DNA from 3 places in the Pseudomonas triticicola genome. Region 3 is predicted to be linked to each of the others. Evidence: riboswitches for the same ligand, from Rfam matches in the RefSeq annotation. Region 3 holds a riboswitch; each other region holds the start of a gene.
The links. Region 3 has a riboswitch for cobalamin ahead of cobW (cobalamin biosynthesis protein CobW). Riboswitches for the same ligand answer to the same signal wherever they lie in the genome.
Positions count from the first base shown of each region.

Region 1: it holds a riboswitch for cobalamin, as region 3 does, so the genes downstream of both, KVG85_RS05360 (ABC transporter substrate-binding protein) here and cobW (cobalamin biosynthesis protein CobW) in region 3, are expected to answer to the same signal.
Region 2: it holds a riboswitch for cobalamin, as region 3 does, so the genes downstream of both, cobO (cob(I)yrinic acid a,c-diamide adenosyltransferase) here and cobW (cobalamin biosynthesis protein CobW) in region 3, are expected to answer to the same signal.

Region 1 is NZ_JAHSTX010000001.1:1,155,701-1,166,012, reverse strand. It holds gene KVG85_RS05380 (ABC transporter permease) at 1-172, shown strand, start outside; gene KVG85_RS05375 (ABC transporter ATP-binding protein) at 190-1,344, shown strand; gene map (type I methionyl aminopeptidase) at 1,548-2,339, opposite strand; gene KVG85_RS05365 (ParD-like family protein) at 2,336-2,563, opposite strand; cobalamin riboswitch at 2,684-2,877, shown strand; gene KVG85_RS05360 (ABC transporter substrate-binding protein) at 3,018-4,031, shown strand; gene KVG85_RS05355 (FecCD family ABC transporter permease) at 4,028-5,044, shown strand; gene KVG85_RS05350 (ABC transporter ATP-binding protein) at 5,041-5,805, shown strand; gene metE (5-methyltetrahydropteroyltriglutamate--homocysteine S-methyltransferase) at 6,281-8,569, opposite strand; gene KVG85_RS05340 (pyridoxal-phosphate dependent enzyme) at 8,933-10,309, shown strand; gene KVG85_RS05335 (cystathionine gamma-synthase) at 10,306-10,312, shown strand, end outside.
Region 2 is NZ_JAHSTX010000001.1:2,718,473-2,728,784, forward strand. It holds gene KVG85_RS12040 (cobyric acid synthase) at 1-496, opposite strand, end outside; gene cobD (threonine-phosphate decarboxylase CobD) at 493-1,485, opposite strand; gene cbiB (adenosylcobinamide-phosphate synthase CbiB) at 1,478-2,386, opposite strand; gene bluB (5,6-dimethylbenzimidazole synthase) at 2,383-3,033, opposite strand; gene KVG85_RS12060 (cobyrinic acid a,c-diamide synthase CobB) at 3,030-4,412, opposite strand; gene cobO (cob(I)yrinic acid a,c-diamide adenosyltransferase) at 4,409-5,020, opposite strand; cobalamin riboswitch at 5,103-5,332, opposite strand; gene KVG85_RS12070 (hypothetical protein) at 5,496-6,080, shown strand; gene KVG85_RS12075 (PQQ-dependent sugar dehydrogenase) at 6,147-7,460, shown strand; gene KVG85_RS12080 (C40 family peptidase) at 7,594-8,130, opposite strand; gene KVG85_RS12085 (C40 family peptidase) at 8,346-8,963, opposite strand; gene hda (DnaA regulatory inactivator Hda) at 9,155-9,859, opposite strand; gene KVG85_RS12095 (AI-2E family transporter) at 10,066-10,312, opposite strand, start outside.
Region 3 is NZ_JAHSTX010000001.1:1,883,243-1,893,554, reverse strand. It holds gene KVG85_RS08480 (fatty acid cis/trans isomerase) at 1-1,857, shown strand, start outside; gene nfuA (Fe-S biogenesis protein NfuA) at 1,961-2,545, shown strand; gene cobM (precorrin-4 C(11)-methyltransferase) at 2,687-3,433, opposite strand; gene KVG85_RS08465 (cobalamin biosynthesis protein) at 3,512-3,925, opposite strand; gene KVG85_RS08460 (CbtA family protein) at 3,922-4,623, opposite strand; gene KVG85_RS08455 (CbtB domain-containing protein) at 4,635-4,832, opposite strand; cobalamin riboswitch at 4,956-5,174, opposite strand; cobalamin riboswitch at 6,034-6,245, shown strand; gene cobW (cobalamin biosynthesis protein CobW) at 6,345-7,409, shown strand; gene cobN (cobaltochelatase subunit CobN) at 7,413-10,312, shown strand, end outside.

The DNA.
Region 1 (10,312 bases), 730 kb from region 3:
CGTGATGATGGCGAGCCCGACTCTGCAAACCCTTCCCGTGAAAATGTGGACCACCCTGCGCCAGGACCTGACCCCGGTGATCGCCGTCGCTTCGACGCTGCTGATCGGCCTGTCAGTGTTGGTCATGGTGATCGCCGCCGCCCTGCGCCGGCGCAACGAAATCAGCGCCTGAGCGCCCAGGAGTACGATATGAGTGCCGTGATCAAAGACGCATCCCAGCAGAGCGACAAACCCCTGGTCAGCCTGCGCAACCTGAACAAGCACTACGGCGATTTCGCTGCCGTCGACAATATCTCGCTGGACATCAAGGACGGCGAATTCCTCACCTTCCTCGGCTCCAGCGGCTCGGGCAAAAGCACCACGCTGTCGATGCTCGCCGGTTTTGAAACACCGAGCAGCGGCGAGATCCTCGTCAACGGCCAGTCGCTGGTCAACGTGCCGCCGCACAAGCGTGACATCGGCATGGTCTTCCAGCGCTACTCGCTGTTCCCGCACCTGTCGGTGCGCGACAACATCGCCTTTCCTCTGGCCATTCGCAAACTGGCGACGGCCGAGCGCGAAAAGCGCGTCGATGCGATGCTCAAACTGGTGCAGCTCGAACAGTTTGCCCATCGCCGCCCTTCGCAACTGTCTGGTGGTCAGCAACAACGTGTCGCCATCGCCCGGGCGCTGGTTTACGAGCCGCGCATTCTGCTGATGGATGAACCGCTGGGCGCGCTGGACAAGAAGCTGCGCGAGGATTTGCAGGATGAACTGCGCCAGCTGCACCGGCGCCTGGGCATCACCATCGTGTACGTGACCCACGACCAGGAAGAAGCCATGCGGCTGTCGCAACGCATCGCGATTTTCAGCCACGGCAAGATCGTTGGTCTGGGCAGTGGTTATGACCTTTACCAGAATCCGCCGAATGCCTTTGTCGCGTCGTTTCTGGGTAATTCGAACTTCCTCAAGCTCAAGGCGCAAGGCAATGCGGCAGCGAGTTTCGAGGGTCAGTCGTTGTCGATTCGGCTGACGTCCGGGTTGCACACTGATCAGGATGTGCTGCTGATGGTGCGGCCAGAAAAAGCCTTGGCGCTGAGTACGCAGCAGGCGCTGGATGAGCCGCTGGCGGCGGGTTGGAATGAAGTATCGGCGAATGTTGTGGAGGTGCTGTTTCTCGGTGAGAGCCAGACGTGCAGCGTGGTGACTGCGGGTGGGGCTTCGATGACGGTGAAAGCGCTGTCGGCAGCAGGCATGCCACTCAAGGCCGGCGATCCGGTCCGGGTGCGCTGGGCGACGGCGGATGCTTGCGTTTATACCGAATGGACCGAGAGCGACCTGAACAAGGCTGCCGGTGCTCACTGATTGCGCTGAGTCAGTTGGATCTACCCCCTCACCCCAGCCCTCTCCCCCACGGGGGGCGAGGGGGAAAGGGAGCCGATCTTCATGCTGTTCAAAATGTAAGTTCGACTCGGTATCGCACGTCGGCGTATCTCGCAACAACACCTCGGTCAGTCCCCTCTCCCATTGGGAGAGGGCTAGGGTGAGGGCAAGCAGGCGACACGGTATTAGCCAATGGCCCGGTACCCTTCAATCTCATCCGGCCAGGCGGTGAGAATTTCGAAGCCGGTCTCCGTCACCGCGACCATATGCTCCCACTGCGCCGACAAGGAGCCATCCTTGGTCAATACGGTCCAGCCATCCGGCATGTTCTTCACATGGCGTTTGCCGGCATTGAGCATGGGCTCCACGGTGAAAATCATCCCGGCCTTGAGTTTCAGGCCCTGATTGGGAAAGCCGTAATGCAGTATCTGCGGTTCATCGTGATAGACCTTGCCGATGCCATGGCCGCAATACTCGCGCACCACGCTGAAGCCCTCCGCCTCCGCCAGGCTCTGGATCGCATGACCGATATCGCCCAGCGTTGCGCCCGGCTTCACTGCACGGATGCCTGCGCACATGGCTTCGTAGGTGGTCTTGATCAGGTGCTGCGCTTCAGGAGTCGCCTCGCCCACCACATACATGCGGCTGGTATCACCGAACCAGCCGTCCTTGATCACCGCGATGTCGAGGTTGACGATGTCGCCGTCTTTCAATGGCGTACCCGATGGAATGCCGTGGCACACCACATCGTTGACCGACGCGCAGACGGTTTTCGGAAAGCCGTGATAACCGACGTTGGCCGGCACGGCTTTCTGCACATTGACGATGTAGTCGTTGCACAACCGGTCCAGCTCATCGGTGGTCACCCCGGCCTTCACATGCGGCACCAGCATCGCCAGCACTTCGGCGGCGAGTTTGCCGGCGGCGCGGGATTTTTCGATGTCGGCCGGCGTGTTGATCTTGATCTGGTTTCTCATGCGCTGACGGTTTCCTGAGTCAGTTGTTGCAGATCCAGTCCGCCGTTCTGTTCGGCGCGGATCAGCAGGCGGCAAATGGCGCTGTGGTCGAGGTTGGGATGCAGCTCGGCGAGCATGCCGATGCGCATCCAGTGCTCGGCCTGCGCGTTGATCGAGCGGCTGAGGGCGTTGCTGGAGATGCGCAGGTTCTCGTGCATGTCCTCTGAAATTTTTACGATGCCCATATTTGTATCCGATACGAAATGTATATGGATCGTATATTAATCAGTGCATACGGCCGATTGCAATGCCGACGGCAAAATCGACGCTGTGGCAGATTCGCCTCCCCCTCCACCGTGCAAATCGACTACCATGCCGCCGCCGGTTTCCACACGGAATTAATAGGGAATCCGAAATGCTTGCACAGCATCAATCGGAACTGCCCCCGCAACTGTAGGTGCCGAGCCTGCTCCTCGACTGCCACTGGGTGAATCCCGGGAAGGCCGGAGCGTGGCGATGACGCATCAGTCAGGAGACCTGCCGGCACAGTGACTGACTAACCGGCGGGGTGTCCGGGAAGGACATCGTGCCGCGCGTATTTTCCCCGTGCCGGCCTTGCGCAGTTTCCACGACCGCGCCCGAGGTGTGTTTCCAAACCGTACCCGCCCGCTCCCGTACGGTTCCCCTGGAGACTGCCCCATGCTGCTGCCCCGCGTTGCCACCCTGCTCACCGCTCTGAGCCTTTGCGCCCTGGCGCAAGCGTCGCCGACTGCGTATCCGCTGACCGTGGAGAACTGCGGCAGCAGCCTGACCTTTCAGCACGCGCCCGCGCGCACGGTGACCATCGGCCAGGCCGGTACGGAAATGCTTTATGCCTTGGGCCTGGGCGACAAAGTCGTCGGCACCTCACTGTGGTTCAACGACGTGCTGGGCACATACAAAGCGCAGAACGACAGGATCGAGCGCCTCGCCGACAACGAGCCGAGTTTCGAAGCGGTGATCGCCAAACGCCCGGAACTGGTAGCCGTCGAGCTGGAATGGATGGTCGGCCCGCAAGGCGCGGTCGGCACCCGCGAGCAGTTTCATGAACTGAAGATTCCTACCTATCTGCTGCCCTCCGACTGCGAAGCCAAGGACAACCTCGTCGGCTCGGACGGCACGCGGCTGGCGCCGTTTCGCATCGACAGCATCTACAAAGCCGTGAGCCAGCTCGCAGCGATTTTCGATGTGCAGGCGCGTGGCGAGCAGCTCAATGACCAGCTCAAAGCCAGCCTCGCGCAGTCGATCGCCACGGCGAAAAAGCAGCAGCGCAAAGACGTCAGCGCCCTGGTGTGGTTCTCCAGCGCCGAGATGGACATCGAGCCTTTCGTGGCCGGGCACAAAGGCGTTCCCGATTTCATGCTCAGCACCCTCGGCGTGCGCAACGTGGTCGAGTCGGATGAAGAATGGCCGACCGTCGGCTGGGAAACCATCGCCAAGGCCAACCCGACATTTCTGGTGATCGCGCGCATGGATCGTCGACGTTTCCCGGCGGACGACTATCAGAAAAAACTCGCCTTCCTGCGCAGTGATCCGGTGACGCGCAACATGGACGCGGTCAAGCACAACCGCATCATCATCCTTGACGCCATGGCCATGCAGGCCAGCCTGCGCACCTTCGACGGCCTCGCACAACTGGCCAGCGCCATCAACGGCTACGACCTGTCGCCATGAGCAGACGCCTGATCCGTTTGCTGCTGGTGCTGTTGACGCTGTCGGTCGCACTGATTGGCGGCGTGGCCATTGGCGAGACTTCGATCGAGCCGAGCGTAGTGTTGCAGGTGCTGGCCAACAAGCTGTGGGGCGCCGGTTATGTGCTCGACCCGATCGACGAAGGCATCGTCTGGAACTATCGCCTGACCCGCGCGCTGGTCGCGGCGGCCTGCGGCGCCGGCCTGGCGACGTGCGGGGTGATCCTGCAATCGCTGCTGCGCAATCCGTTGGCCGATCCGTATCTGCTGGGAATTTCTGCTGGCGCCTCGACTGGCGCGGTGATGGTCGCCCTGCTTGGCGTCGGCGCCGGGGCGATTTCATTGTCGGTCGGTGCCTTTGCCGGCGCGGTGACCGCGTTCGTACTGGTGATTTTGTTGGCACGGGTCAGCGGCTCGGCCAGTGGCACCGGGCAGATCATTCTGGCCGGGATTGCCGGCTCGCAACTGTTCAACGCCCTCACCGCTTTTCTGATCACCCGCTCGGCCAGCTCCGAACAAGCGCGCGGCATCATGTTCTGGCTGCTGGGCAATCTCGGCGGCGTACGCTGGCCGTCGGTGTGGCTGGCGGTGCCGGTGGCGGTGTTGGGCTTGGTTGTTTGTCTGTGGCATCGCCGAGCCTTGGATGCGTTCACCTTTGGCGCGGACTCGGCAGCCTCCCTCGGCATTGCCGTGCGCCGCGTGCAGATTCTGTTGATCGGCTGCGCCGCGCTGGTGACGGCGGTGATGGTGTCGATTGTCGGCTCGATCGGTTTTGTCGGCCTGGTGATTCCCCATGCCGCGCGGTTGTTGCTCGGCACGGGGCATGCGCGTCTGTTGCCCGCCAGTGCGCTGGGCGGCGCGGTGTTTCTGATCGCCGCCGATGTGCTGTCGCGCACCCTGATCAAGGGTCAGGTGATCCCGGTCGGCGTGATCACTGCGTTGGTCGGCGCGCCGGTGTTCGCGCTGATTCTGGTGGGCCGGAGATCGGCGCGATGAACACGGTTCTGAGTTGCGCGGGTGTGGGCTTCAAAGTGCGCGGTGCCGAGTTGCTCAACGGTGTCAGCCTCGACGTTCAGCGCGGCGAGACCCTGGGCATTGTCGGGCCGAACGGTTCGGGGAAATCCACGTTGCTCAAATTGCTGGCCGGGTTGCGTGAACCGAGCGTGGGCCATGTGCAGCTCGACGGTCAGGCGCTGGGCAAGATGTCACGGCGCAGCATCGCGCAGACACTCGCAGTGGTTGAGCAACAGGCCGATACCGACGATGGCATTCGCGTGTTCGACGCCGTGGCGCTGGGGCGCACACCATGGTTGTCGGCGCTGCAACCGTGGTCGCCGGAAGATGACGCAATCGTCGAGCAAGCGCTGGTCGACGTCGACGCCGTGCACCTGCGCAACCGCCTCTGGCGCAGCCTCTCCGGCGGTGAACGCCAACGCGTGCACATCGCCCGCGCACTGGCGCAGCGCCCGCAGATCCTGCTGCTCGACGAGCCGGCCAACCACCTCGATATCCAGCATCAGTTGAGCATTCTGCAAGTGGTGCGCGCACTGCCGGTGACCACGTTGATCGCCTTGCACGATCTCAATCAGGCGCTCAAGTGCGATCGCCTGGCGGTGCTGGAGCGCGGGCGTCTGGTCGCGCTTGGCGAACCGCTGCACGTGCTGACGCCGGAGCGTTTACAGACGACTTTCGGGGTCAGGGCGCACTATTTGACGGACCCGTTCGATGGTGCACCGATATTGCGCTTCCTTGCTTGATGCATGTGTAGCTGACAGACCGCTTTCGCGAGCAGGCTCGCTCCCACAAGGGGATTGTGTGTTGCCGCAAATGACGGGGGAATGTGATTTCTGTGGGAGCGAGCCTGCTCGCGAAGGCGTCAAGTCATCCAACATGGTGTCGACTGACACACCGCTTTCGCGAGCAGGCTCGCTCCCACAAAGGATTTGTGTGTTGCCGTGAATGACGGGGAGAACGCGAGTTCTGTGGGAGCGAGCCTGCTCGCTAAGGGGTCAGGTCATCCAACATTGATGTCGATTGACACACCGCTTTCGCGAGCAGGCTCGCTCCCACAAGGGGATTGTGTGTTGCCGTGAATGTCGGGGGAATGTGAATGCTGTGGGAGCGAGCCTGCTCGCGAAGGCGTCAGGTCATCCAACATTAATGTCGACTGACACACCGCTTTCGCGAGCAGGCTCGCTCCCACAGGGTTATGTATTCCAGGGCGGTAAAGGGTCAGGCCCACTCTTTGCGCAGTTGCCGTGCGGCGCTGACCATGTGCACCAACGCCGCTTCGGTCTCTGGCCAGCCTCGGGTCTTCAACCCGCAATCCGGATTGACCCACAGCCGCTCAACCGGAATACGCTCCGCCGCCTTGCGCAGCAAGCCAACCATTTCCGTCACATCGGGAATCCGTGGCGAGTGAATATCGTACACGCCGGGGCCGATGTCGTTCGGGTAGGCAAACGCTTCAAACGCTTCGAGCAGTTCCATGTCCGAACGCGAGGTTTCAATGGTGATGACATCGGCGTCCATCGCCGCGATCGACTCGATCACGTCGTTGAATTCGCTGTAGCACATGTGCGTGTGGATCTGGGTTTCGTCGCGCACGCCGGAGGCGCACAGGCGGAACGCTGCGCTTGCCCATTCCAGATACGCCGGCCACTGCGCCCGGCGCAACGGCAAGCCTTCACGGAACGCCGCTTCGTCGATCTGCACGATTTTGATTCCTGCCGCTTCCAGATCATTCACGTCGTCACGAATGGCCAGCGCCAGTTGTCGAGCCTGCACTTCGCGGCTGACGTCTTCGCGGGCGAAGGACCACATCAGCATGGTCACCGGGCCGGTCAGCATGCCTTCCATGACCTTGTTGGTAAGGCCCTGGGCGTAACGGATCCACTCGACCGTCATCGCCTGCGGGCGGCTCAGGTCACCGAAAATCACCGCTGGCTTGACGCAGCGCGAACCGTAGCTCTGCACCCAGCCAAAGCGGGTGAAGACATAGCCGTCGAGCTGTTCGGCGAAGTATTCGACCATGTCGTTGCGCTCGGCCTCCCCGTGCACCAGCACATCCAGGCCGAGGCGTTCTTGAATTTCCACTGCGTGGCGAATCTCCGTGTGCATCGCATCGGTGTAATCGGCGGCGCTGAGCTTGCCCTGTTTGTAAGCCTGACGCGCCAGACGAATCGCCGCCGTTTGCGGAAACGAACCAATGGTGGTGGTCGGAAACAGCGGCAGATCAAGTTTGCCGCGCTGTTTGGCGATGCGCTGGGCAAACGGCGATTGGCGTTGCGCATCCCTGGCAGTGATCGCCGCGACCCGCGTTTGCACCTCAGGTTTGTGAATGCGCGGCGAGGCGGCGCGGCTGGTTTGTACCGAACGACTTTGCGCCAGGGCGCGCAGTACCTGTGGCGCTTCCGGCTCGCTGACCGCTTGGGCGAGCACGGCGACCTCTTCGCACTTTTGCACGGCAAACGCCAGCCAGCTTTTCAGTTCGGCATCGAGTTGGTCTTCCCGGCCCAGATCAACCGGGCTGTGCAGCAACGAGCAGGACGGCGCCACCCACAAGCGATCACCCAGACGCTCATGGGCATGACGCAGCGTCGCCAGCGCGTTTTGCAGATCGCAGCGCCAGACGTTGCGGCCATTGACCACACCCAGCGACAGCACCTTATAAGTCGGCAAACGATCAAGAATGGTCGGGTATTGATCCGGCGCGCGCACCAGATCGATGTGCAGGCCGTCGACCGGCAGGTTCGCCGCCAGACCGAGGTTTTCTTCCAGACCACCGAAGTACGTGGCGAGCAGTTTTTTCAGCGGATCGCGCTGGATCTGGTTGTAGGCGCGCTCGAAGGCATTCTTCCAGTCCTGCGGCAAATCGAGCACCAGAATCGGCTCGTCGATCTGCACCCACTCCACCCCCAACGCCGCCAGCCGCGCGAAGATCTGGCCGTACAGCGGCAGCAGGCGGTCAAGCAAATCGAGCTTGTCGAAGTCGGCGCCTTTGGTTTTACCCAGCCACAGATAGGTCAGCGGGCCGAGGATCACCGGTTTGACGTTGTGCCCCAGCGCGCGGGCCTCTTCGGTTTCTTCAAACAGCTGCTCCCAACCCAGGTGGAAGTGCTGGTCGACACTGAATTCCGGTACGAGGTAGTGATAGTTGGTGTCGAACCACTTGGTCATTTCCTGAGCGTGGCCTTCGCCGCAGCAAGTATTGCTGACGCCTCGGGCCATGCTGAACAGGGTCTGCAGCGTGGCTTTGCCGTCGTGCGGACGGAAACGCTCGGGGATCACGCCGAACATCAGCGAGTGGCTCAGCACCTGGTCGTACCAGGCAAAATCGCCGACCGGCAGCAAGTCGATGCCGGCGTTTTTCTGCAAGTCCCAATGGACCTTGCGCAGCTCACGCCCGACGTCACGCAGGCCCGCCTCGTTCAGTTCTCCTTTCCAGAACGCCTCTTGCGCTTTCTTCAGTTCGCGGTCGCGACCGATGCGCGGAAATCCAAGGGAATGGGCCAGTGCCATGACAAACAACTCCAGATGCTTATTCGATGGCGGTATTGTCGGGAACCGTGCTTGATGAAACAAACTCAATAAATTCCAGATCATCACAAGTTCTACTCATGCACAGAAGCCCCCTACAGGAGCTGCCGAAGGCTGCGATCTTCAGACCGTAGGGACGCAGAGCGTCCCCGGCTGCAGTCCCACGCGGAGCGTGGGAACGATCAGACACCTCAGGGCAACATGCCAGTTTTCGTTCTATCGTTAGATCCAAATGGCTGGATTTTCCAAGGATTAAAGGTTGCGAGAGAGGATGTCTGCGCCTAAGTTGCACGCGAGTCTTTTCCCGCGATTGGAACGCGATCAACACCATAAAGAGGTGAAGAAATGTCGAAGGAATCACGCCCTGCCGTGCTTGGGCTGATAGGCAATACTCCGCTGGTTCAGGTCACCCGCTTCGATACCGGACCGTGCACGCTGTTTCTCAAACTTGAATCGCAGAACCCTGGCGGCTCGATCAAGGACCGTATCGGTCTGGCGATGATCGACGCTGCCGAACGTGACGGCCGCCTGCAACCGGGCGGAACGATTGTCGAGGCCACTGCCGGCAATACCGGTCTGGGTCTGGCGCTGGTCGGCCGGGCCAAAGGCTATCGTGTGGTGCTGGTGGTGCCGGACAAGATGTCCACCGAGAAAGTCCTGCACTTGAAGGCCATGGGCGCCGAAGTGCACATCACTCGTTCTGACGTCGGCAAGGGCCATCCCGAGTATTACCAGGACGTCGCCGCGCGTTTGGCCAAGGACATTCCCGGCGCGTTTTTCGCCGACCAATTCAACAATCCCGCCAACCCGCTGGCCCATGAATGCAGCACCGCACCGGAAATCTGGGCGCAGACCGAACATGATCTGGACGCCATTGTCGTCGGCGTCGGATCGGCCGGCACGCTGACCGGATTGAGTCGCTTCTTCAAGCGCGTGCAGCCGGATCTGGAAATGGTCCTCGCCGATCCCGTCGGCTCGGTAATGGCGCAATACAGCCGCGACGGCACCTTGTCGACGCCCGGTTCGTGGGCGGTCGAGGGTATCGGCGAAGACTTCATTCCGTCGATCACCGACCTCTCCAGCGTGCGTCACGCCTACTCGATCAGCGACGCGGAAAGCTTCGATCATGCCCGCCAGCTGCTCAAGGCCGAGGGCATTCTCGGCGGCTCATCGACCGGCACCCTGTTCGCTGCCGCGCTGCGTTATTGCCGCGAGCAGACCGAGCCGAAACGCGTGGTCAGCTTTGTCTGCGACACCGGCACGCGGTACCTGTCGAAGGTCTACAACGACCAGTGGATGACCGATCAGGGCCTGTTGCAACGCAAGGGCTACGGCGATCTGCGCGATTTGATTGCACGGCGTTTCGAGGACGGCCGGGTGATCAGCGTCGGCCCGGACGACACCCTGCTCACGGCCTTCCAGCGCATGCGTCTGGCGGACGTTTCGCAACTGCCGGTGCTGGTCGAAGGCAAACAACTCGTGGGTGTGATCGACGAGTCCGACATCCTCCTCGGCGTCCACGAAGATGCCGCACGTTTCAGCCAGTCGGTGTCGAGTGTAATGACCGACAAACTGCAAACCCTCGCCCCGGCTGCGAGCCTGGCCGATCTGGAATCGGTGCTCAGCCGTGGCCTCGTCGCGATCATCGCCGACGCCTCAGGCTTCCATGGCCTGATCACCCGCACCGACATGCTCAACCAATTACGGAGATCCCTTGCATGAGTC
Region 2 (10,312 bases), 840 kb from region 3:
TGATGTCGGCGATCAGCAAAACCGGGCAGTCCACCGCTTCGGCAAAGCCCATGTTGGCAATGTCGCCGGCGCGCAGATTGATCTCCGCCGGCGAACCGGCGCCCTCGACCATTACCAGCGGATAGGCAGCGCTGAGTCGCTCGTGCGAGGCGAGCACCGCTTGCATCGCGATGGCCTTGTAATCGTGATAGGCGACGGCGTTCATCGTCGTCACCGCGCGGCCATGAATGATCACCTGCGCGCCGGTGTCGCTGTTGGGCTTGAGCAGCACCGGGTTCATGTCGGTGTGGGGTTCGAGAAAGGCCGCTTGCGCCTGCACTGCCTGCGCGCGGCCGATCTCGCCGCCGTCAGCGGTGACTGCGCTGTTGAGCGCCATGTTCTGCGGTTTGAACGGCACCACCGCCACGCCCTGGCGGGTGGCCCAGCGGCACAACGCCGTCACCAGAGTGCTTTTGCCAGCATCGGACGTGGTGCCTTGCACCATCAGAGTGGTCATGGATTGTCCTTGGTGAAAGCTTGCAAAGCCTGTTCGAGACGCAGCTCTTGCGCGGCATCCGCTGGCAGGCCGAAACGCACGCTGCTGTTGTGGCTGAACAGGCGCAGGAGGATGCCACGCCGAGCGAGGAATTCGTGCAGCGCTTCGGCGTGCTCGGTGATCAGCCACTGAAACAGTGCGCAGCCACCCTGCGGTGCAAAACCGCAACGGGTCAGCAGCGCCGCCAACCGTTCGCTCGCTTCATCGCTGCGGATCCGCTGACGGGTATGGCCCTCGGTGTCTTGCAGGCACGCCGTACCGAGCACCCGCGTCGGCCCGCTCACCGCCCACGGCCCGACCTGTTCGGCGAGCAGTTTGAGCAACTTGCGTTCGGCCAGCACAAAGCCGAGGCGCACCCCGGCCAGACCGAAAAACTTGCCGAACGAACGCAATACCACCAGCCCGACCTGATGCGCATAGGGCGCCAGGCTCAGTTGCGGCGTGTTGTCCATGAACGCTTCGTCGACTACCAGCCAGCCGCCACGTTGCGCCAGCCGCGCATGCCAGTCGAGCAGGCGTGCCGGGGTCAGGCTGAGGCCGGTCGGATTGTTCGGATTGACCACCACCAGCACATCAAGACTGTCGAGAAAGAACTCGACTTCCTGCTCGAGCACTTCACGGACGATGTAACCGCTGCGCCTCCAGGCTTCGGCATGCTCGGCATAGCACGGCGACAACACGCCGACCTTGCCGGCCCGGCGCAGACGCGGCAGCAACTGGATGGCCATTTGCGAGCCGGCGACCGGCAGCACCTGCGCGGCACCGTAGTAATCGCAGGCGGCCTGTTCCAGACCGTCATCGGTTTCCGGCAAACGCGCCCAGGCGCGTAGCGGGATCTCCGGGATCGGGAACGGCCACGGCGCGAGGCCGCTGGACAGGTCAAGCCAATCGGCTTCGGCAATCCCGTAATCGAGTGCAGCCTTGCGCAACCGGCCACCGTGCTCAAGCATAAAATTCCGCCCCCAGGCAAAGCATCAGCAGCCACAACCATACGCCGCGCTGGACCAATTGCCAGCCACGGTCGATGGAATCGGCATCAGCCGGCGCACCTTCGCCCAGTTGCGGACGTTCATGCAGTTCGCCGTGATAGATCGCCGGGCCACCCAACTCGACGCCCAGCGCACCGGCACCGGCCGCCATCACCGGGCCGGCGTTGGGGCTGTCCCACTTTGGCGCCTGGGTGCGCCAGCACTTGAGCGCGAGTCGGGTTTTGCCGAGCAGCGCGTAGGTCAATGCCACCAGACGCGCAGGAATGTAGTTCAACACGTCGTCGATTTTCGCCGCCGCCCAGCCGAAACGCTCGAAGCGTTCGTTGCGATAACCCCACATCGCATCGAGGGTATTGCTCAAGCGATACAGGACCACGCCCGGCGCGCCGGCAACGACAAACCAGAACAGCGCAGCGAACACCGCATCGCTGCCGTTCTCCAGCACCGATTCCGTGGCGGCACGGGCCACGGCGTTGCTGTCCAGTTCATTGGTCTGGCGGCTGACCAAATAACCGACGCGCTTGCGTGCCTCGTCCAGATCATCGGCGCGCAACGCCGCCGCGACAGGCGCGACATGTTCGCCGAGGCTGCGCATGCCGAGTGCACAATACAACGCGAGAATCTCGACGATCCAGCCGACATAGGGCGCCCAGGAAAATGCTGTGGCGAGCAAGGTCAGCGGCAGTACCGCGATAACCCACGCGGTGACGCCATGACTGCGCCAGCCACGACCGCCGGCGTTGAAGCGTTGCTCGATGCGCCCGGCAAAATTGCCGAACGCCACCAGCGGATGCCAGCGTTTCGGTTCACCGAGCAGCGCATCCAGCGCTACCGCGGCGACACTCAGCAACGCCACACTCATTGACTCACTCCCCAATAATTTTCGTACAGCAACTCGTTCAGCGGTCGCGCCTGCGCCCAGCCTTCAAGCACCAGCATCGGCGCCGGATAGAACTCCTTGACCGGGCCCAGACACAACACCGCCAGCGGTTTCGCACCGGCCGGCAATTTGAGCAAATCCGCCAAGGCCTGCGGCTCGAACAGCGAGACCCAACCCATGCCGAGGCCTTCGGCGCGGGAAGCCAGCCACAAATTCTGGATCGCGCAAGACAACGAGGCCATATCCATTTCCGGCAACGTGCGCCGACCGAAAATGTGTCTTTCGCGATCGTCCATCAGCGCTGCGACCAGCACTTCGGCGCAGTCGTTGATGCCTTCGACCTTGAGCTGCATGAACTCATCGCTGCGCTCGCCGAGGGCCTCGGCGGTGCGGATGCGTTCTTCTTCCACCAGATCGCGGATCTGCCCGCGCAGAGCACGATCGCTGATACGAATGAAGCGCCAGGGCTGCATCAGGCCGACGCTCGGCGCTTGATGAGCGGCTTCGAGCAGACGGCGCAGCAGCTGCGGCTCGACGCTGCCACCGGTGAAGTGGCGCATGTCGCGGCGTTCGGCGATGGCCTTGTAGACCGCTGCGCGTTCGGCTTCGGAGAATGTGTTGTCGGTCATGGCCCTTTCGCGAGCAGGCTCGCTCCCACAGGGTTCAGGTCATCCATTGTGGGAGCGAGCCCGCTCGCGAACGCGGCCTCACGATCTGGCGCAAACAATGCCGCAATCGCAGTCGGATTCGATGGGAAATAAAAGTGCACGTACGACGCCGTCATCCGTCCCTCGCGATAAACCGCCTCGGCCCCACGCCCGCCATTGGGACTCAGCCCACGGGCAATCGGCGTCAGCTCGGTGGTGGTCAGGGAATGATGATAGGTATGCCCACGCAACTCCCCTTCCGGCAGCTCAACCGCCTGCAACGCCAGCGCCGCCAGACGCTTCTGCATCACCGCATCGCCCTTGAGCAAACCGACCAGCTCAGCACGATTACCTTCGACATCAGTCAGCGAATCCAGCAGATAAAGCATGCCGCCACATTCGGCGAGCAACGGCTTGCCCGCCGCGTGGTGCGCGCGGATTGCTGCAAGCATCGTGGTGTTTTGCGCCAGCGCGACGTGGTGCAGTTCCGGATAACCGCCCGGCAAATACAGGCTGTCCGCCTCGGGCAATTGCGTGTCGCGGATCGGCGAGAAAAACTGCAGTTCGGCGCCCATCGCCCGCAGCAGATCGAGACTGGCGCCATAGGTGAAGGCAAAGGCTTCATCGCGGGCAACGGCGATGCGCACACCTTTTAATAGAGGCTCGGCGGCGATGAGGTCAGGCGCGGCGAATTCAACGGCGGGGGGCAGCGCAACCTGGCAACTGCTGGCCAGCGCATCGGCGGCCGCGTCGAGGCGCAGATCCAGATCATTCAATTCGCTGGCCTGGACCAGGCCGAGGTGGCGGCTCGGCAATTCGATGCCGGTCTCGCGGGACAGCGCACCGTACCAGCGCAAACCTTCGGTGAGGCTGCCTTCGAGCAATTGCGCATGGCGCAAGGTGCCGACGCGGTTGGCCAGCACGCCAGCGAACGGCAAGTCCGGCTGATACTTCGCCAGGCCCAGCGCCAAGGCGCCAAAGGTCTGCGCCATGGCGGTGCCGTCGATCACGCCGAGCACCGGCACACCGAAGTGGCGCGCCAGATCAGCGCTGGATGGCGTGCCGTCGAACAGGCCCATCACGCCCTCGATCAGAATCAGGTCGGCTTCGGCGGCGGCTTCCCACAACAGCCGGCGACTTTCCTGCTCGCCGACCATCCACATGTCCAATTGATACACCGGCGCACCGCTGGCGCGCTCGAGGATCATCGGGTCGAGAAAGTCCGGCCCGCATTTGAACACGCGCACCTTGCGCCCTTGGTTGCGATGCAAACGGGCGAGTGCGGCGGTGACGGTGGTCTTGCCCTGACCGGAGGCCGGAGCGGCGATCAGCACCGCCGGGCAGTGACGTGGTTGCTTCAAAGTTCGACGCCTTTCTGCGCTTTGATCCCGGCTTGAAAGGCGTGCTTGAGCATGCCCATTTCGGTGACCGTGTCGCCCATTTCGATCATTTCCGGCTTGGCGCCGCGACCGGTGACGACCACATGCTGCATCGGCGGGCGCGCCTGCAAATCACTGAGCACCTGATCGAGATCGAGGTAGCCGTGCTTGAGGGCGATGTTCAATTCGTCGAACACCACCAGACCGATCGAAGGGTCGCGCAACAATTCGCGCGAGACTTCCCAAGCGGCGGTGGCAGCGGCGATGTCACGCTGGCGATCCTGGGTTTCCCAAGTGAAGCCTTCGCCCATGACGTGGAAACGCACCTGCTCGGGAAAGCGGCGGAAAAACAATTCTTCGCCAGTGCTGTTGCGGCCCTTGATGAACTGCACCACGCCGCACTGCATGCCGTGGCCCATTGCGCGGGCGAGCATGCCGAATGCCGAGCTGCTCTTGCCTTTGCCGTTGCCGGTCAGCACCAGCACCAGGCCACATTCGTCGGGCGAGTTGGCGATGCGTTCGTCGATCACGGCTTTCTTGCGCTGCATGCGCGCCAGATGGCGTTCGTCACGCTCGGGGGAATCAATCATGGGGGAGCTCTCCGTTGAGGCTGGATAACGGCGGGCAGGCACAAGAATAGACGGCAAAAAGCCTGGCATCGCCCACCGTGATGCCGCTGAGATGGATCAGGCCGGTCTCCGGGCTCATGAGCGGCGTTTCGCCGGACTGCGCGCCTTCCCGCTTCTTTCGAGGCAGTGGCTCAAGGCGCAGTTTTCACTCATTTACCGTTGCGGGGGCAGCGCCGGGATCATCGTGGCTTCGCTTGAAGACCACCCTCACCGGCTTCCCTGTTTCACTCTGTCGACGCGGGGCCACAGAGCACCTGAAACAAGCGGCGAAGGTTAGAGGGTTGGGGGTGGAGCGTCAATTGAAGAGGCGCTTTGCGCGCGAATAACTGCCGCTGATCAATTGTGCAGCGGCAATCTTGTGCCAGACTGTGACAAGTGATATCAAAGGGCCATGCTTTTTTCCAAAAAGCCCACTACAACAATAAGGATGACGACGATGCAAGGCATGATCATCAGCAACCCGCGCCTGGAATTCCTGCGCCCGGTGCTGGAACGCTGGTTTGACTGTATCGATCGCTACAACACCGTACGCGGCGACAACGACACGCCATATTGGCACGACGAGAAAGCCAATCTCGGTCTGCTCGCGGCAGCGGCGTGGATGGCTGAAATGGTCACGCTGAATGACACGGCCACGCGCAAACAGAACGAAGAAGGCGAGCGCAATGCCCGTGCCGATCTGCTGATCGCCGGCAGCGACGACCGCGCGTTCATTCAGGCCACGCAACGCTGGCCACGGGTCAACAACCTCAACCTGACCCAAGCCCTGCTCGACATCACCATTGATGCCAAGCGCATCAGCTACACCAGCGATCTCAAGCTCGGGTGCCTGTTCGTTGCTCCGCAAAAAGCCCAGCACAGCGCCAGCCCCGAAGAACTGCAGGACATGGTCGACGACCTGCAAAAGGAACACACCTGCGCAGTCGCCTGGTATTTCCCCTACGCCTATCGCAAATTGCACAGCGACGCTGGCAACTATCATCCGGGCATCGCCGTGCTGTTCAAGGAAGCCCGCGGTTGAGCAGTTGAACCATCGGGCCTGCGCCCTCCTCTATGTTTAGGAATGCATTCATAGGGAAGATCAGCAATGCGCAAGGCCCAACTCGCTCTCATCATCGCCGTCGCTGGCGGGCTCGCTGCCTGCGGTGAAACCTCCAGCCTGCAAGTCTCCGACGGCACCGGCCCATCGCCGAAACTGCCCGAACCGAACAAGACGCTGATCCCGACAGTCAACATCGCCCCGGCGGTGGGCTGGCCGGACGGCGCGAAACCGACCGCAGCGGCCGGCACCCAGGTCGCCGCGTTTGCCGAAGGCCTTGATCACCCGCGCTGGCTCTACGTGCTGCCCAACGGCGATGTGCTGGTGGCGGAAACCAATGCGCCGCCCAAGCCCGATGACAGCAAAGGCATTCGTGGCTGGGTGATGAAGAAAGTCATGGGCAAGGCCGGTGCCGGCGTACCCAGCCCGAACCGCATCACCCTGCTGCGTGATGCCGACCACGATGGCGTCGCGGAAACCCGCACGGTGTTTCTGCAGAACCTCAATTCGCCGTTTGGCATGACGCTCGTCGGCAATGATTTGTATGTGGCCGACACCGACCGCCTGCTGCGCTTCAACTACGAGCCGGGCGCCACCGAGATCAAGACCCAACCGATCAAAGTCGTAGACTTGCCTGGCGGCACGCTGAATCACCACTGGACCAAGAACGTCATCGCCAGCAAGGACGGCAACAAGCTCTACGTCACCGTCGGCTCGAACAGTAACGTTGGCGAAAACGGTCTGGATCAGGAAGAAGGCCGCGCGGCGATCTGGGAAGTGGATCGTGCGACCGGCAATCACCGGATCTTCGCCTCGGGCATCCGCAACCCCAACGGCCTCGCCTGGGAACCTACCAGCGGCGCATTGTGGACAGCGGTCAACGAGCGTGACGAAATCGGCAGCGATCTGGTGCCGGACTACATCACCTCGGTCAAGGACGGCGGCTTCTATGGCTGGCCGTTCAGCTACTACGGCCAGCACGTCGATGTGCGGGTCAAACCGCAGAATCCAGATCTGGTGGCCAAGGCCATCGCTCCGGATTACGCGGTCGGTCCGCACACCGCTTCGCTGGGCCTGACCTTCGCCGAGGGCAACAGCCTGCCGGCGCAATTCAAGGAAGGCGCATTCATTGGCCAACACGGCTCGTGGAACCGCAAACCGCACAGCGGCTACAAGGTGATTTTCGTGCCGTTCACTGGTGGCAAGCCGACCGGGCAGCCGGTGGATGTGCTGACCGGTTTCCTCGACAAGGACGAGAATGCGCTGGGCCGCCCGGTGGGCGTAGTGATCGATCAGCAAGGTGGCTTGCTGGTGGCGGATGATGTCGGGAACAAGGTGTGGCGTGTGTCGGCCACGAAGTGATGTTGAATGTGACTTGAAACAACTGTGGGAGCGAGCCTGCTCGCGAATGCGTAGTGTCAGCCTCCATTGAATTGGCTGATACACCGCTTTCGCGAGCAGGCTCGCTCCCACATTAGAATGTATGCGATTTTTACTACGGGTTATGCGCCAACTGCCCCGGCTGCAACACTCGCTTGGCGCTCAGATACGCCTTCTGCCAATAGGCCTTCGACAGGCTATCGAGCTTGACTGTGCCGCCTGTGGCCGGCGCGTGCACGAAGCGCCCCTCACCGACGTAAATCCCCGCATGACTGACCTGCGAGCCGCCATTGGTGGCGAAGAAAATCAGGTCGCCGGTCTGCAAGCCTTCCTTGCCGACATTCGGCGCCTGCATGACGATCATTTCGCGGGTCGAGCGTGGCAGCGAAATTCCCGCCGCGTCGCGGTAGACGAAACCGATCAGACCACTGCAATCGAAACCGGAATCTGGCGTGTTGCCGCCCCAGCGATACGGCGTACCGACCAGGCCGAGGGCACGGAACAGCACGTCTTCAGCAACGGGGGAAAAAGCCTGGGAGGGAGCGAACACGATCGGCGCGCGAACCACGGGGGCTGGCGGCGGTGTACGGCTGGCGCAGGCGCTGAGCAGCGCGGCGCAAAGGATCAAGGTGAGGCGGGCCGACATCGTCATAAGCAGAACATCCTGATCTGGCTGCGGCTTTCTCTGCCGAATGGACAGAAACAAAACCGCCTGCGTCATCACGCAGGCGGTTTGCCATCAATATAGATTCAGGATTCTAGCGGCTACGCGGCAAACTTCAAGTAAGACTTTAACTTCACCTTGTAAAGTTTACGTCTACTCCATTGCCGTGCCGTTGTGTCGCCGCGAACGCAGCGACATCGGGCTTACTTGCGAGCGGTGACCACGGTCGGCGCCATGGCGAGTGCACGCTTGGCTTCGATGAAAGTCTTGCTCCAGTAGCTGTCACCCAGGCTGTCGATGCGAACACCGCCGCTGCGACGACTGCTGGAGTGAATGAACTGGTTGTCACCCAGGTAGATACCGGCGTGACTGACACGACCGCGACGACCATTGGTGGCGAAGAACAGCAGATCACCCGGCTCAAGGTTGCTGCGCGAAACCAGCGGCGCATCAACGTTGATCATTTCGCGAGTGGAGCGCGGCAGGTTCATGCCCGCCTCTTCGCGGAACAGGTAACCGATGAAACCGCTGCAATCGAAGCCGGCTTCAGAGGTACCGCCGAAACGGTAACGGGTACCGATCAGGGACATGCCGCGTTCGAGGATGCTGTCAGCCAGTACAGGAAGCTGATATGGCTTGCTGCCGTTGAACTGGTTGAGTTCTTTTTCGGTGTCCAGCTCTTCCTGATAAATAACGGAAGACTGGGCGGTAGCAGAATTCTTGACCTGTTGCGGCGGCTCTTGAACCGGAGAATGAGCAGCACAACCGAATAACAGGGTAACGAGTGCGAGAGGCACGAGGGGTGCGAAGCGCTTTAGCATGGGCACGACCGTGGCTGATAGTTGTAAAGAAGCCGAGACTATGCCCGCTATCGTCCTCATTTGCAAATTCAATCGAACTTTATGTGACTTCCCGGTTTCGCGTTTACATCTAAGCGCGTAACTCGTCTGGCCGGTGGATCGCCGCAGATACGCGGGTTTTCTGGCGCCTGAAAGCTGGCAAAGGCCCACTACTACCAGCCCAGGGTTTCCTTGAGAAAGGGGATAGTCAGCTTGCGTTGCGCCTGCAAAGAAGCCTGATCGAGCTGCTCGAGCAGATCGAATAGCGCGCTCATGCTGCGCGTGCCGCGAGTGAGAATGAAGTGCCCGACTTCATCGGTCAGGTGCAGGCCGCGACGCGAGGCGCGCAATTGCAGCGCACGCAATTTGTCTTCATCGGAGAGTGGGCGCATCTGGAAGATCAGCGCCAGGGTCAGACGGGATTTCAGGTCAGCCAGCTTCACAGGCAGTTCGCGCGGTGAAGTGGACGCGGCGATCAGCAGGCGCCGGCCGCTGTCACGCAGACGGTTGAACAGATGAAACATAGCCTCTTCCCAGTCGGCCTTGCCGGCAATCACCTGCAAGTCATCCAGGCAGACCAGTTCGTACTGCTCAAGGTTGTCGAGGATTTCCACGCCGCGATCCATCAACTCGGCCAGCGGCAGATACACCGCCGGTTCGCCCATCTGCTCGAAGCGCAGGCACGCGGCCTGCAACAGATGCGTGCGCCCGACGCCGTGCTTGCCCCACAGGTAGATCAGGCTCTCCGTCCACCCGGCGTCGGCTTCGCAGAGACGCTCGACATAGCCGAGTGCAGCGGCATTGGCGCCTGGGTAGTAGTTGATGAAGGTGGCGTCGTCACGCAGACGCACACCTAGGGGCAGCTGAATCGGTTTCATGCTGACTGAACAGTTCTCAAAGGAACCGTTAGTGGCCTCTGTGTAAAGTTGGCGAAGTTTATACCCGTGAGGCTGAGCGCACAATGCGACAGACCCCAAGCAAAATCAAAGGTTTGCGTTGACGCAGCGGTTTGACGACAGATTCTCTGTTGCCCTCGCTCGAACGCAACGGGGCAGCCCGGCCAAGCGCCGGGCGGCCCGCGCCATCACAGCTCAGGTTCGTCAACGCCGCTGTAGATCCCGGAATCCTTATACAAGTCGTGGACATGACGCACCAGCACCATGATCACCGCCGCCACCGGCAACGCCAGCAGAACGCCGGTGAAACCGAACAGCTCGCCGCCAGCAAGGATCGCGAAGATCACCGCCACCGGGTGCAGACCAATGCGATCCCCGACCAGGAGCGGCGTCAACACCATGCCTTCCAGTGCCTGACCGACCATGAACACTGCG
Region 3 (10,312 bases):
TGCGCAATGCCTGCGGAGTTCGACGGATATGCCGGCGCGCACCCGAAAGAGGGCATGCCGCTGGCGGTCACTGGCCTGACCGACCAGCAATACCAGACTCTGCAGCGCTGGCTGGCGTCTGGCGCGCCGATTGACGAGCAGAGCCTGGCGCCGAGTGCCAAAGAGGCCATGCAGATCCTGCAGTGGGAAAACCTGCTCAACGCCCCCGGTGCGCGGCAGAGTCTGGTCGGGCGCTGGTTGTTCGAGCACTGGTATCTGGCGCACATCTATTTCAAGGATGGTGAGCCGGGGCATTATTTCCAGTGGGTACGTTCGCGGACGCCGAGCGGCCAGCCGATCGACCTGATCGCCACGCGCCGCCCCAACGACGACCCGGGCACGCAGGTGTATTACCGCTTGTGGCCGGTGCAGGGGGTGATCGTGCACAAGACGCACATCACTTATCCGCTGAGCGCAGCCAAAATGGCGCGGATCAAGAGCCTGTTCTACAACGGCAACTGGCAGGTCAATGCGCTGCCGGGGTACGGCCCGCAAAGCCGTGCCAATCCGTTTGCCACTTTCGAAGCGATTCCGGCGCAGGCGCGCTATCAGTTCATGCTCGATAACGCTGAATACTTCGTCCGCACCTTCATTCGCGGGCCGGTGTGCCGTGGGCAGATCGCGACCGACGTGATCCGCGACAACTTCTGGGCGCTGTTCCAGGCGCCGGAACATGATCTCTACATCACCGACCCGAACTACCGTGGCCAGGCTACGCCGCTGCTGGCGATGCCGGGGCAGAACGACGATGTCGGCAGCGTGCTGAGCCTGTGGCGCAACTACCGCGACAAGCGCAACGAATACGAGGCACTGCGCCGCGACAGCTATGCCGATCTGCCGGCGCCGAGCTGGTCGACGCTGTGGGCCGGCAACGACAACGCCTTGCTGAGCATTTTCCGCCATTTCGACAGTGCTTCGGTGACCAAGGGGCTGATCGGTGAGGTGCCGCAAACCATGTGGCTGTTCGATTATCCGCTGCTGGAGCGCACCTATTACCAGCTCGCGGTCAATTTCGACGTGTTCGGCAACGTCTCCCATCAGGCGCAGACCCGTCTGTATTTCGACCTGATCCGTAACGGCGCCGAGCAGAACTTCCTGCGCCTGATGCCCGCTGACTCGCGCGAGGATTACCTCAACGATTGGTACCAGGACGGCGGCCAGTTCAAGATGTGGCTCGATTACGAGGCCATCGATGACGACAAACCGACCGCGCTCAAACTCGACGAAAAAGACCCGAAACACGATTTCGCCATGCAGTTGCTGGCGCGCTACGGTGATCTGAACGCGCGGCCGGACCCGATCAATCGCTGCGACGGCGCTTATTGCTCGCGACCGAATATCGATCCGGCGTTGCAGAACGCCGAGCAGGCCCTGAGCCGTCTGGCCTCGCGACCGGCCGCAGGGTTGAAAGTCATCGACCAGTTGCCCGAAGCGACCTTGCTGCGCGTCGAAACCGCCAGCGGCAAGCGCGAGGTCTACAGCGTGCTGCGCAACCGCGCCCACAGCAACGTGGCGTTTTTGCTCGGTGAGTCGCTGCGCTATCAACCGGGCCTCGACACATTGACGATCTATCCGGGCGTACTCACCAGTTACCCGAACTTCATCTTCAACGTACCGGCCGAGCAGGTGCCGGCGTTCGTCGATGCGATGGAGAATGCCAAGGATGCCAATCGGTTCGACAAGATCGTCGAACGCTGGGGCATTCGTCGCAGTCATCCGCAGTTCTGGCTGTATTTCCACGATCTGAGCCAGTACATCCATGAAACCGATCCGGTGGAAGAGGGTGTGCTGGATATGAACCGGTACGAGAACCTTTGAGCATTCGCAGGCATATGCCGGGTTTCTTTCCCGACAAAAATACTAGGACTTTGTCAGCCGCGCCGATTGGCGTAAACTGCGCCCAAGCCTGCGAGGAGTTTTTATGACCGCTATTACCATTACCGACGCCGCCCATGATTACCTGGCTGATCTGCTCTCCAAGCAGAACACCCCGGGCATCGGCATCCGTGTCTTCATTACCCAGCCTGGTACCCAGTACGCCGAAACCTGCATTGCCTACTGCAAGCCGGGCGAAGAGAAACCTGAAGATACCGCGCTGGGGCTGAAAAGCTTCACCGCTTACATCGATTCCTTCAGCGAAGCGTTTCTTGACGACGCCGTTGTCGACTATGCCACCGACCGTATGGGCGGCCAGCTGACCATCAAGGCGCCAAATGCCAAAGTGCCGATGGTCAATGCCGACAGCCCGGTCAACGAGCGCATCAACTACTACCTGCAAACCGAAATCAACCCGGGGCTGGCCAGCCACGGCGGTCAGGTCAGCCTGATCGATGTGGTCGAGGACGGCATCGCTGTTTTGCAGTTTGGTGGCGGTTGCCAGGGCTGCGGCCAGGCTGACGTGACCTTGAAGGAAGGCATCGAGCGCACTCTGCTCGAGCGCATCCCGGAGCTCAAAGGCGTTCGCGACGTGACCGACCACACGCAGAAAGAAAACGCCTACTACTAAGGCGTTCGCTGCGAACATGAAAAACGGCGCCCCGTGAGCGCCGTTTTTTTATGGGCCACTTTCACCGCCCATTCGCGAGCAGGCTCGCTCCCACAATGAAATGCAATCACCTGTGGGAGCGACCTGCTCGCGAAAGCGTCTTCAAGGGCGATAAAGATGCGCATGCCCGGCGCGATACAACGACGACTCGCTGAACACCTCGCTGCCCAGCACCCGCCCGACCAGAATCAGCGCCGTACGCCGAAAGCCTTTGGCCTCGACCTTTGCGGCAATGTCCGCCAATGTACCTACCACCCAGTCCTGATCCGGCCATGTCGCGCGGTGAATAACGGCAATCGGGCAGTCCGCGCCGTAATGCGGCAGCAGTTCAACCAGTATCTTTTCCAGATGATTGACCCCCAGATGAATGGCCATGGTCGCGCCGTGCTGCGCCAGGCTCGCCAGTTCTTCGCCGGCGGGCATCGCGGTCTTGTCGGCGTAACGGGTCAGGATCACGCTTTGCGAAATGTCCGGCAGGGTCAACTCGGCGCCCAGCAGCGCTGCGCATGCCGCCGTCGCGGTTACGCCCGGAATGATCTCGAAAGGAATGTTCAGCTCACGCAAGTAGCGGATCTGCTCACCGATCGCGCCGTACAGACTTGGGTCTCCGGAATGCACACGGGCCACATCCTGGCCTTGGGCATGGGCAGTCCTGATCAGATCGATGATCTGTTCCAGATGCAGTTCAGCGCTGTTGACCACGGTGTCGGCCTGATGACCTTCCAGCACCGCTGCGGGTACCAGCGAACCGGCATAAATGATCACCGGGCAGCTGCGAATCAGCCGTTGGCCTTTGACGGTGATGAGTTCCGGGTCGCCGGGGCCGGCGCCGATGAAGTAGACGGTCATCGTTGAATCCTTGTGAAGAGGCGCAGGCACACTGCAGATGAAGCGTGCTCATGATCGATGGCGGGGATTATCGGGATTTTATGCAGCGCCGGCCAATGCCAGCGTGGCCTGCGCATATTTCTGCCGGTGGATCAGCAGTTTCGCCGGCGCCTGAATCAGTTGCTCGGCGAGAGCCAGCGCGGCGCTTTCCGCCACGCCGTAGCAGCCGGTGCGCTCAAAGGCGATCTGCGATTGATGGCTGAGGCGCTGCTGATAGGGCGCCAGTTCGGCACTGTTGAAATACTGCAGCGGCAGGTTCAATTGTGTGGCCAGTTCCAGCAACCCCGGTTCGTCGCGCTTGAGGTCGATACTCGCCAAAGCCTTGACCGCTCGCAGCTCGATGCGGTGCGCCTGCAACGCTTGATCGAGTAACGCACGCAACGTACTGGCCGGGCAGCCCCGCTGGCAGCCGAGGCCGACCACCAGGGTCGGCGCTGCGCGGTCATCGGTCATGCCTGATATGGGCCTGCGCTTTTGCGGCGGAACAACCATGCACTGATCAGGCCCAAGGCCAGCCAGAACGCGACGTTGGTCAGCTGCGAAGCGATTTTGAACTGGGTTTCCAGTGCCTCTGGGGCAAGCATCGAATGCACCTGCGGTTGCGGCGCGCCGATCACATGCGGCACGGCGAGAATCGCCACACCGAGAAGCTTCATCAGCCAGTGGCGGCTGAAGGCGATCAGTGCCAGGCCGACGGCGGTCGAAGCGGCAGTGCCGATCCACCAGATCTGCCGCGAAGCCAGATCGGCAGCCGCAGTGCCCGGCAATTCAGGTGGCAGGCCCAAGGTCGGCGCGAGAACGAACGTCGCGTAACCGGCCAGACCCCAGAGCAGCCCTTGCGAGGTTTTGGTTGGCGCGCGCAAGGTGTACAGGCCGGCGAGCATGAGGGCGAAACCCACCGCCACCACCAGATTGCCGCCAGTAGTCGAGACCACGCGCTGCCAGCCGTCTTCCGGCTCCCAGGCTTCGCCATCATGGCTGTGGGCGGCGGTGCCGGCGGCGTGTTCGTGAACTTGCGCGACCGGTTCGGATTTCTCGAAGGTTTCGGCCTGCAGAATCAGTGGCGAAACCCAGAAACTCTGCAGCAGGGTCAGCAGCAGGGCGGCCAGCAAGCCGGTGAAGCCTGCGGTTTGCGCGATACGCTTGATCATCTCGGCAAGCCTCAGTGGCACGGGAACGCGGCGCTGTGGCGGGTATCGTGGGCGGCGTTGTGCACCGCCTCGATGTGCGAGAAACCGGCGAACCAGACCAGGCTGGCACCGAGGATCGAGGCGAAGAGGGCGGCGGCCACGCGTTGGCCGAGTGTGGTGCTGCTGGAGATGTGGTCAGTGTGGCTGACGGTATTGCTGATGATCGACATAGCGCTTCCCTCTGAAATGTCAGCGGGTAAACAGAGCGCACGAAAATCCCTGCGAGCCGGGCACGCAGGGATTTCGAACAGCGCCCGCCCACCGCGGGTTTGTTTGTGGTCAGCGACGCTTGCGCGCGCTGGGTGTTGCGGGCCGGTCTCCGGGCTTGCGAGGGGCTGGCTTGTCGCCGACCTGCAAGCGTCACCTTCCCATGCCGGGGCACAGTGGATCTGACGCTTCGCTCGCTTACCGTTGCGGGGGCAGCACCGGACTGACATGGCTTTGAGTAAAGCACATGATTCACCGGTTTCCCGTTTCACCCTGTGAAGGGCACCCGTAACAAGGTGGGCAGGAGAACATGGGTTTGGGTTTTTAGTCAATTTCCGGGGAGTTTTCGGTGCTGCGGTGGGGGATTTTTCTGATGTTTTTGTGTGTATATCCGTTGCTGCGGGTGTTGCTGATTACGGTTTCGCCCTTACGGCGAGGCACTTTTTCCAAACGCCGAAAAGTACCCAAAAAGGCTTGCTCCTACGTTCGGCCTTCGCAGGCTCGGGTTCCTTCGCTGCGGGACTGATCCGGGCGCAGCGGCTCCGGTTTGCTTCGCTGCACCTCCTTGCGCTGTGTCTGGCTGCGCCAGACGGTCGCTGCGCTCCCACGCCCGGATCAATCCCTCCACTCAGCCTTCCGACGTCGCCGGTGGATCAAGATCAAGAGCACTCGAGCTTGCGCTCATTGTTGAGTGGTGAAAAGCGTGTGGTCTGCTTTGGATCTGTGTTGGATTCGCCCCTCATCGGAACGCCGCCCGCCCAGCCCTCTCCCGAGGGAGAGGGAGCCGATTTGCGGGCTTTTCAGAATCTGCATTCGACTCGATATCGCAAGTCGGCGTATTTCGCCTGAACACCTCGGTCAGTCCCCTCTCCCTCCGGGAGAGGGCTAGGGTGAGGGGCTTTTGCTCTGGCTCTTGATCTTTTGCCCCTTCGGCAGGCTTCGTTACGGGATCGGTCCCGTAACGAAGGTACCCCGAGCCCCAGCGAGCGGGCCGTACGCCGGGGCAAAGCCTTTTGCTTACTTTTTGCTGGGCCGGCATTCCGGTGTTTGAAAAAGTGAGTCGCTGTAAGAGCGAAACCGCCAGCGGCAGCACCCGAAGCAACGGATATGCCCCCAACCGCAAGGCTCAACACCTGCGCCCATTGACCCATCCCCACACCATGCGTAGCCTTGCGCTTTCGAGGTTCTTCGGCACTCGCCGAAGCTAAGAAGGGAACGCGGTCAAAGCCGCGGCTGCCCCCGCAACTGTGAACGGTGATGTTCGTTGCCACGCCACTGCCAGCTCAACCGATGAGCCAGCGGGAAGGCGCAATGAACGCCAGGCCCAGCGCCTGAACGCCGTCAGCCAGGAGACCTGCCTCGTCACAGATTCTCACTACAACCGGGCGGGGTGATCCGGTGGCGAATGCTTCCGGCGTGCATGCGCGCTGCCGGTTCTCGTCCCGTATGCCCGCCGCTTGCCAAAGGGCATACCGATGAAAACACTGGCCAAACTCCCCGTCACCATCGTCACCGGTTTCCTCGGTTCAGGCAAAACCACGCTGCTGCGGCACATGCTCGATAACGCTCAGGGCCGGCGCATTGCGGTGATCGTCAATGAGTTTGGCGAGCTCGGCATCGACGGTGAAATCCTCAAGCAATGCACCATCGGCTGCACCGAAGAAGAGGCCAGCGGCCGCGTATATGAGCTGGCCAACGGCTGCCTGTGCTGCACGGTGCAGGAAGAGTTCTTTCCGGTGATGCGCGAACTGGTGGCCCGTCGCGGTGACCTTGATCACATCCTTATCGAAACCTCCGGCCTGGCCCTGCCAAAACCGCTGGTGCAAGCCTTCCAGTGGCCGGAAATCCGTAGCGCCTGTACCGTTGACGCGGTGATCACCGTGGTCGACAGCCCGGCCGTCGCTGCTGGCACCTTCGCAGCGTTCCCGGATCAGGTCGATGCCCAGCGCAAACTCGATCCGAACCTTGATCACGAGTCGCCGCTGCACGAGTTGTTCGCAGATCAACTGGCCAGTGCTGACCTGGTCATCCTCAACAAAGCCGACCAGACCAGCGCGGAAGATCTGGCTCGGGTGCGCGCAGAAGTCGCCGAAGAGCTGCCGCCAGCAGTCAAAATCATCGAAGCCAGCAACGGCCGCCTGCCGCTCGACGTGCTGATCGGTCTCGGTGCCGGCTCCGAGGAGCACATCGACAGCCGCCACAGTCACCACGATCACCATCACGACGGTGATGACGACGACCACGATCACGACGCCTTCGATTCGATCTCCATCGAACTGCCGCAAGCCGACGAAAGCCTGCTGCTCGACGCGCTGACGCAATTGGTGGTGCAGCACGGCATTCTGCGCGTGAAAGGCTTCGCGGCGATTCCGAACAAGCCGATGCGCCTGTTGATCCAGGGTGTGGGCACGCGTTTCGACAAGCATTTCGACCGTCAGTGGGGCGCCGAAGAAGCGCGCGTCACGCGTCTGGTGCTGATCGGTCAGGAACTCGATGCCGCACAACTCGAAGCGCAATTGCGCGCTGCGCTCAGCGTTTAAGCCATGCACCTGCTCAGGACCCAGCCCGGCGGTTTCGTCTCGGATGACAACATTGCCGACCTTGGCCAAACCCCCGCCGAGCTGGTGATCCTGTGCAGCGGCGATTCCAGCCTGGCGCTGCTTGCCGAGGCTGCGCAGCAATTGCCCGATGACTACCCGAGCCTGCGTCTGGCCAACCCGATGCAGGTGCAGAATCATGCCTCGGTCGATCTGTATGTCGACGAAGTGCTGCGCCACGCCAAGGTCATTCTGATCTCCCTGCATGGCGGCATTGCCTATTGGCGCTACGGCGTCGAGCGGCTGGTCGAGTTGTCCGAACGCGGCGTGCAACTGATTCTGGTGCCCGGCGATGACCGCCCGGACCCCGAGCTCAGTGACTTGAGCACGGTCAGCGCCGAAGTGCGCGATAGACTCTGGCAATTTCTGCGTCAGGGCGGCATGGGCAATGCACTGGCTTTCTTCCGTTGCCTGGCCCACCAATGGTTCGCCCGCGATTACCCGTGGAGCGAGCCGCAAACCCTGCCGCGCACGGCGATTTATCACCCACAGAAAAACAGCGCTGCCCTGAGCGACTGGCAAGCCGAATGGCTGCCCGGTCAACCGGTGGCGGCGCTGTTGTTTTATCGCTCGCATTTGCAGGCGGCGAACACGGCGTTCATCAATGTGTTCTGTCAGCGTTTGCAGGCAGCCGGACTCAATCCGCTGCCGATCGCGGTGGCCAGTCTGAAAGAACCCGGTTGCCTGTCTGTGGTCGAGGACTGGCTGGATGAAGTCGAGGCGGGGGTGATTCTCAACACCACCGGTTTTGCCCAATCGAGTCCCGAGGCGCCGCATCTGCGCCCGTTTCGCCGCAACATCCCGGTGATTCAAGCGATCTGCGCTCAGGACAATGAGCCCGGCTGGCGCGACAGCGAGCAGGGCCTCGGGCCGCGTGATCTGGCGATGCACATTGCTTTGCCGGAACTCGACGGGCGCATCATCAGCCGACCGATCAGCTTCAAGGATCTGGCCTGGCGCAGCGAGCGCAGTCAGTCCGATGTGGTCTGCTACCGTGCCCAGCCCGAGCGCATGGATTTCGTCGCCGAACTGGCGCGGCGCTGGGTTGATCTGGCGCGCGTGCCGAACGGCGAAAAACGCATCGCGTTGATCCTCGCCAACTACCCGACCCGCGACGGCCGCATCGGCAACGGCGTCGGCCTCGATACGCCGGCGGCGGCGCTGAACATTCTGCGGGCATTGCGCGAAGAGGGTTATCCGATCACGGCCGAGTTGCCCGACAGCGGCACCGAACTGATCCAGCAACTGCTCGGCGGTGTCAGCAACGACCTCGATAGTCTCGACCTGCGCCCGTGCCAGCAGAGCCTGGCGATGGACGATTACCTTTCAATGTTCAATGCGTTGCCGGAAGCGAATCGCGCGGCGGTAGTCGAGCGTTGGGGGGCGCCGCAAAACGATCCGATGTGCCGCGACGGTCGCCTGATGATCGCCGGTCTGCGTTTCGGTCTGACCTTTGTCGGCATCCAGCCAGCCCGGGGTTATCAGGTCGATCCGAGCGCGGTGTATCACGACCCGGATCTGGTTCCGCCGCACGGTTATCTGGCGTTCTATTTCTGGTTGCGCAACACCTACGGCGCTCACGGTGTCATCCACGTCGGCAAGCACGGCAACCTCGAATGGCTGCCGGGCAAAGGCGTTGGCCTTTCGGAAAACTGCTGGCCCGACGCGCTGCTCGGCCCGCTGCCAAATATCTATCCGTTTATCGTCAACGATCCGGGCGAGGGCGCCCAGGCCAAACGGCGCACGCAAGCGGTGATCATCGACCACCTGATGCCGCCGCTGACCCGCGCCGAAACCTATGGGCCGCTGCGCAATCTGGAGTTGCTGGCCGACGAATATTACGAGGCGCAACTGCTCGATCCGCGCCGTGCCCGCGAGTTGCAGCGCGACATTCTGCAATTGGTGCGTGACACGCAGATTGACCGTGAACTGCAACTGGATGCTGCGCTGGACAGCGACGCCGATGCGGCGATCTGGTTGCCGCGTTTGGACACTTATCTGTGCGACCTGAAGGAATCGCAGATTCGCGATGGTTTGCACATCTTTGGCGAATCGCCGAGCGGGCGCTTGCGCATTGACACGTTGCTGGCGTTGCTGCGCATCCCGCGCGGTGACGGCAAGGGCGCGCAGTCGAGTCTGCTGCGAGCACTCGCCAAAGCGTTTGATCTCGGTTTTGATCCGCTGGATTGCGTCTTGGCCGATCCTTGGAACGGTCCGCGTCCGACCGAGTTGCAGACCATCAGCGAAGAAGTCTGGCGCACCGCCGGCGACACCCGCGAACGCCTCGAATTGTTTGCCGCAGACCTGATCTCCCAAACACTGAATGTACCCTGTGCGAGCGAGCCTGCTCGCGAAAGCGGTGTGTCAGTAAAAGACCAGTTGTTTGACCCGACGCCTTCGCGAGCAGGCTCGCTCCCACAAGGGGCGGGTTGGGCTGAGGTTAATTCGATAATTGAGCATCTGCGCGAAGTCGTCGCCCCGCGCCTCGATGCTTGCGGCCCGGCCGAAATGCGCGGTCTGCTTGACGCCCTCAGCGGTCGTTTCGTCCCCGCCGGCCCCAGCGGTGCTCCGAGCCGTGGCCGCCTCGACGTGTTGCCCACCGGGCGCAACTTTTACTCGGTCGACGTGCGCAATCTGCCCACGACTACCGCGTGGCGCATCGGATTCCAGTCGGCAACGCTGATTCTCGAACGACACTTGCAGGATCACGGCGATCACTTGCGCCAGCTCGGCCTGTCCGTGTGGGGCACCGCAACCATGCGCACCGGCGGCGACGACATCGCTCAGGCCATGGCGTTGATGGGCGTGCGTCCGGTCTGGGCCACGGGCAGTCAGCGCGTGGATGA